2 regions of the Bacillus bruguierae genome follow, and region 2 is predicted to be linked to the other one. Evidence: a T-box and tRNA genes for the amino acid it is inferred to sense, from the RefSeq annotation. Region 2 holds a T-box; the other holds one or more tRNA genes.
What was found. The T-box of region 2 lies ahead of argS (arginine--tRNA ligase). A T-box ahead of a tRNA ligase gene usually reads a tRNA of that ligase, here a tRNA-Arg.
Positions count from the first base shown of each region.

Region 1: it has a tRNA-Arg gene. The T-box ahead of argS (arginine--tRNA ligase) is inferred to sense a tRNA for this amino acid. The anticodon was not compared.

Region 1 covers NZ_JBAWSX010000001.1:376,487-379,912, reverse strand. The annotation lists gene WAZ07_RS01870 (PH domain-containing protein) at 1-252, shown strand, start outside; gene WAZ07_RS01865 (hypothetical protein) at 694-1,179, opposite strand; tRNA gene WAZ07_RS01860 (tRNA-Arg) at 1,527-1,600, opposite strand; tRNA gene WAZ07_RS01855 (tRNA-Gly) at 1,602-1,675, opposite strand; gene WAZ07_RS01850 (metallophosphoesterase) at 1,777-2,283, opposite strand; gene WAZ07_RS01845 (XTP/dITP diphosphatase) at 2,449-3,060, opposite strand; gene rph (ribonuclease PH) at 3,072-3,426, opposite strand, start outside.
Region 2 covers NZ_JBAWSX010000006.1:140,818-144,243, reverse strand. The annotation lists gene WAZ07_RS12495 (class I SAM-dependent methyltransferase) at 163-939, shown strand; T-box leader at 981-1,196, shown strand; gene argS (arginine--tRNA ligase) at 1,245-2,933, shown strand.

The sequences.
Region 1 (3,426 bases), on a different contig from region 2:
GTAAAAGATTTATATAAAGCACTTCTAAAAATCGCTGAAATTACTCACGAAAATGACATCGCAACGCAATACGCACATAAAAGCCTGGAAATGGCATCTTCTACATTAAGTAATGTAAGAAATGCTGAATTAGATCTTGCAGCACAGTTTAAAGAAATTAATCAGATTGCATTCAACTGGCTTGTTGATACGAAGAAACAATACAATGTAAAAGATTTCGGATTTGTATTTGAGAAGTTTATTAACAATTAATGTACATCACGAAAAAGGAAAGCAGTCTTTGCGGCCGCTTTCCTCTTTTTTCTATATTAATCTGTCAGTTCTATAAGACGTATTAAGTATTGTTTTCTTCAAGCACTTCCAAAAGGCCCTCTAGTCTCCTACTGTAGCCAAAAAGCTCTTGCCAACTATCTCTGTTTTTGAATGTACTTTTTTAAATAAATTCCACTTAATCTTTCTTCCATCCAAGAAACTCGATACTAACCCTGCTACAAAATCATCATATTCCACTAACTCGGCATAAATATCACTAAACGTATCATCTTGACAACAACAATTGGAATAATTCAAAAAAGACTATTCACTATGTAGTTTAAATTTTTCTTGAAATTCTGCTTTCAAGGAAGTTTCTTTTGTGTCTTTTTCATTTCAGAAAAATCAATTTAAAACACCAGTCTCTCCTCACAATCTAAATTAAATCGTATACTTCAACTTTTCTATTGTCTTAAGAATCTCATTTCTATTCTTTGAAAGTTTCATCCATTTTGGTAGCCTACTCTCGACGCTTAAATAATATGGTCTAAATGGTCTTAAACGTTTCTGAACATAATCTTCTACACGATGAAGATGTTCGAGATTAAAGAACCAAAGCTTACGACCACAACATTCCCTTTGCAAATATAAAGGTAAACCAAAGTACCAATCAACACCATGTTTTTCATTGAATAATTCATGGTTAAATGCCCACAAATTATCCCATCTTCTTTTAGGATGAATGTCTTTTGTTAATCCACATTTACTACATAATAACCGTTTAGATTCATGACCTATATATCTAGGCTCATCTTTTCCTTTTGCGTTATCTGGAGTAAAAACCCTCGCACAACTATTACATCTAGGACAATGAACTAAGAATAAATCCGTATGCTCTATTAACATTCCACCGTAGTTACCTAGCATATTTTTATTCCACCGCCTCCTTTGACTATTTAGATATAATAACAAAAGTGATTACCTTATAAGCAATCACCACCATGCTCTAAAAATCCCTATTATCATAACCGTTGTTACAACTAAAGATTTTTTCACTTATTTATCTCTTTACAAACTACAAAATCTTCTCATTTAAATATTCTATTCCTTATTCAAATAACCTGCTCTAACTTTTAACATAGTCAAAAGTTAAAGCAGGTTACAGATTATATATTCCTTTATTTCTTTTGAGCAAGACAAAACCCCCTACACCATTTAACTAAACGATGTAAGGGGTATAAAAAAAAGAAGTGCACTCATGCACTTCTCTGTAGCGTCCCAGGAGAGATTCGAACTCCCGACCGACGGCTTAGAAGGCCGTTGCTCTATCCTGCTGAGCTACTGGGACATGGAGCGGGTGAAGAGAATCGAACTCTCGACCAGAGCTTGGAAGGCTCTTGTTTTACCACTAAACTACACCCGCATGATATGAAATTTTTTCTAATGCCTCATCGACAATATTCATTATATTATCGATGATAATTAAAGTCAACATTTTTTTCAAATAGAGTGAAAAAATTCTTTTCACCCTATTTGAAACGTTTTTTGTGCTACAGTTACACCTTCTAAAGTAAGGAAACGTATGTCTATTTGACCTTCTTGTATTTCGAGTACAGCAAATGTTTTTTCTCTTCGCGAACGCGGCAAAAGAATACTTCCTGGATTGATAAACAAAATATCGTCTATGATTTCTGCTCCTAATATATGCGAATGACCGAAGCAAACGACATTTACCTCAGCTTCTTTCGCGCGATATAAAAGTGTTTGCAGTGTCATTTTAATATTGTATAAATGTCCATGTGTGACGAGAAAACGTGTATGTTGTACTTCTGTGATGATGTCATTTGGAAAGTCAAAGGCAAAATCACAGTTTCCTTTCACTACATGAAACCCTTCTAGTTCAACGTGCTGCGATGTTAATTCCGAATCACCGCAATGAATCATCACATCTACGTTTCCCTCGTACTGCTCTTTTAATTGCTTTAGCTCTTTCACAGAACCGTGACTGTCGCTCACAATTAACGCCTTCATCAGTTTCGCTCCCTTATTATCCCGCTATTCGTGGGCAATAAGACCCCCACCTCAATATTCAGAGAGAATCAAAAAAGATGGGCGGGGGACAACTGCCCGTAAAATCCCGATTGGTCGGGCTTTCCATCAACGGGGGATGAAGCCCCCACTGATGGAAGTTTCACTTTATTCTTCGCCTAAAAACCAAACTGGAATTTTTTCTTCTAATTTACGAAGCGCGCGTCCGCGATGACTAATTTTATTTTTCTCATCCGACGACAATTCTGCCATTGCGCTTTTGTATTCTTCTACATAGAAAATGGGATCATACCCAAATCCATTTTCCCCGCGCTGCTGTTCTAAAATCTTTCCTTCACACGTTCCATTTACAATCAATGGTTTTTTATCTTCTTGCGGAAATGCAACAGCTAATGCGCAATAAAAACGCGCTGTACGCTTCTCCATTGGAACATCCTTTAATCCGTCTAACACTTTTTGAATGTTAGCTTGATCATTCTTTTCCTCACCTGCATAACGAGCAGAGTGAACACCTGGTTTCCCCTGCAAAGCATCTACAATTAAACCAGAATCATCTGCAATGACAATTTCACCTAGCTGTTTACACAGATGTTCCGCCTTTAAAATCGCGTTTTCTTCAAACGTTTCACCCGTTTCCTCTACTTCTTCAATATGAGGAAAATCATAAAGTGATTTTACTTCTAAATCAAACTTTTCAAATAGCTCGGCAAATTCACGTACTTTCCCGGCATTCTTTGTCGCTACGACAACTTGCTTCATACTTTCCACCTCTATTCCATATGAGTTACAATATCACCTAATGCTTCTTTTTGCATTTCAACAAGCTGTAAAATCCCTTGTTCTGCTACATCAAGCAACTCGTTCAATTCACCGCGGCTAAATGTCGCTTCTTCTCCTGTACCTTGCACTTCAACAAAGTGTCCTTTTCCTGTCATAATGACATTCATATCAACATTCGCCTTAGAATCTTCTGCATAATTTAAATCTAATACAATGCCATGCTCATCAACGATTCCAACAGACGTTGCCGCCAAGAAATCTTTCACTGGAAGTTTCGATACTTTCCCTGCTGCCACAAGCTTCTCAAACGCTAATACCATCGCTACATACGCACCAGTAATAGAA
Region 2 (3,426 bases):
CCGCACTAACGGGCAGTAAGTCCCCCACCTCAAGATACCAAGAAAATGAAGAAAGTAGGTGGGGGGATAACTGCCCATAAGAGCCCGATTGGTTCACCTAACCATCATTGGGGGATAAAGCCCCCCAATGATGGAAGTTTCACTTTATAATGAGGTGACAGAATGATTGTAACGACAGCAGGACGAACAAATAAAGAAATGACTGCATATGCTGAAAAAATAGCAACGGATTTACAAAGTTCTTTTCTTATGAGAAATGATCGTCCTATTTATGAATTACATGAGCAATATAAACAAGATGTACTTGTTGCTCAGAAAAATCGATTAGCGATTTATCCGCAAGGAACGGAAGAATCGTTCTTTTTTCATCCGAACTCTGCTATGTTTCGCGTGAAGCGATTAATGCGTGGTGAACATGATCCATTTCTGCAAGCCGCGCAGCTAGATAAAGGGATGACGCTGTTAGATTGTACACTTGGCATGGCATCTGATAGCATTGTGGCTAGTTATGCTGTAGGAGAAGCGGGACAAATCACTGGATTAGAAGGTAATCGCTATATGGCATATTTGATCGGAAAAGGTCTTCAGCAATGGGATGCAGGTGTAACAGAAATTAACGAAGCAATGCAGCGAATTACAGTAAAACATACAGAGCATTTATCTTTTTTACAACACTGTGCAGATTATAGCTACGATGTAGTATATTTAGATCCGATGTTTGAAGAAACGGTATTAGAATCAGACGGTATTCGTGGTTTAAAACATTTTGCACTGTACAATGATATTACGGATGAGACAGTTAAAGAGGCTAAGCGTGTAGCGCGAAAACGGGTTGTATTAAAGGATCATTTCCGCAGCAAGCGTTTTGAAAAACATAATTTCTTTGTCTATAAACGAAAAAGCGCAAAATTTCATTTTGGTGTAATTGAAACTTGCTAATTATTAGACAATATGTATAATAGATTATAATAAATTTTTATAGAAAATCTTGGATGAAGATAGTAATTATTTTCAGAAGCAATAGCGAGCTAGGGACGGTGAAAGCCTAGTGCGGAGAAAATAATGAAGCGCACTTCGGAGATGCTGCTTGAACGGTGTAGTAGAGTAAGCCGGGGCTCCCTAACCTCGTTATAAACGGGAAAGTGGTTCGTTATGAACAACAAGGGTGGTACCACGGGTGTAAACTCGTCTCTTTTTTAGAAAAGAGGCGAGTTTTTTTTATTGATAAAAGGAGGAAGATACTGATGGAATATAAAATGAAGTTTGCACAGCATGTATTCGATGTATTAGAACCAGCTTTATCATTAGAACAAATTGCCGCTTTAATTGAAACACCAAAGCAAGATGAGTTTGGAGATGCCGCTTTTCCTTGTTTCACATTAGCAAAACAATATAAAAAGGCACCAGTAGTTATTGCGCAGGAACTAGCAGATAAATTATCTCACCCATCCTTTACAAAAGTGAAGGCAGTTGGACCATATGTAAATGTGTTCTTCAATCGTCAAATTGTAAGTAATGAGGTGTTAAATACGATACTAGATGAAAAAGAAGAGTACGGAAACCTGTACTTTGGGCAAGAAAAAACAGTTGTGATTGACTATTCATCTCCTAATATCGCTAAACCGTTTTCGATGGGGCATTTACGTTCTACAATGATTGGAAATGCCTTAAAACATATATGTGAAAAATGTAGTTATGAAGTTGTAGGCATTAACTACGTTGGTGATTGGGGAACACAGTTTGGAAAACTCATTACCGCCTATAAAAAATGGGGCAATGAAGAGCTTGTTAGAGAAGATCCGATTCGCGAGTTATTTAAGTTATACGTACGTTTTCATGAAGAAGTAAAAGAGTATCCAGAGCTTGAAGAAGAAGGGCGTGCTTGGTTTAAGAAGCTAGAGGATGGCAATGAAGAAGCGGTATATTTGTGGAACTGGTTCCGTCACGAATCGTTAAAAGAGTTCTCTCGCATTTATGAACTGCTTGGCGTAGAATTCTCGAATTTTCAAGGTGAAGCATTTTATAATGATAAGATGGATGATTTGGTCAAGCTTCTAGAAGAAAAATGTTTATTAGAAGAATCAGATGGAGCGCAAGTTGTTAATTTAGAAGAAGAAGGAATGCCGCCATGTTTAATTAAAAAATCAGATGGTGCTACTCTCTATGCAACGCGTGATTTAACTGCAGCATTATATCGTCAAAATACGTATGCATTTGATAAAGCATTATACGTTGTTGGAGAAGAACAAAGCTTGCATTTCTCTCAATTTTTCACTGTACTAAAAAAAATAGGATTCCAGTGGGTAGAAGGCATGTCTCACGTTCCGTTCGGACTTATTTTAAAAGATGGTAAGAAAATGTCTACTCGTAAAGGGAAAGTTGTTTTACTAGAAGAGGTGTTAGAAGAAGCAATTGCGCTAGCAAAGAAAAATATTGAAGAGAAGAATCCGAACTTAAAGAAGAAAGATGAAGTAGCAAGACAGGTCGGAGTTGGCGCAGTTATTTTCCATGATTTGAAAAACGAACGCATGCATAACATCGAATTTTCACTTGAAAAGATGCTGAAATTTGAAGGAGAAACAGGACCATACGTACAATATACGCACGCACGTACTTGTTCATTATTGAAAAAAAGTGATGTAGACATTGAGAAGCAAGACTTACAGTTAACAGACGATATAAGTTGGACAGTGATAAAATTACTTCATCGTTTTCCGCAAGTCGTTGAAACAGCGTTTGCTAAATACGAGCCATCTCATATTGCAAAATATTTATTAGACGTGGCACAGGCGTTTAACAAATATTATGGTAACGTTCGTATTTTAGAAGAAAATGCAGAGAAAGAAAGTAGACTTGCGCTTGTATATGCGGTGGCAGTTGTATTGAAAGAAGGATTACGTTTGCTGGGAATGGGAGCGCCTGAGGAGATGTAAAAGAGAAAGGGATTTGATCATTGACAAGTAGTAGTATTCCTGGAAAACATAATAACAAATCATTATGTTCCTATTGATGCGGCGCATTTTGAGTCACGAGACCGGGCGACTCCGCAAAAAAAGAAATCAAAATCACAGCCGAAAAAGCGCGGTCATAAACCGAAAGCGGAACGGAAAACGTTCTAATCAGAAAAATAAGACCGAGAAAGTCAAAAAACATCTATGAAAAGACAATAGAAGATCAACTAGATATTAGTCTTGAAACTGTATAAGAAGATATGTAAGAGTAATTTTCAAACAAATCAAGCAACACAATATACAGAAAAAATTGACTTATTTGAAAATAAAGAATGGGTTAGAGATAAGTAGTTGAAAAGTAAATAACCCTCTTAGCTTTTAAAAGGTGAAGAAAAATACTAAATGAATTGTTAACAAATGAGCTTCGTCTATTATTTAGATTGCAAGACATTGAGAATGATTGGGGGTATCTGGC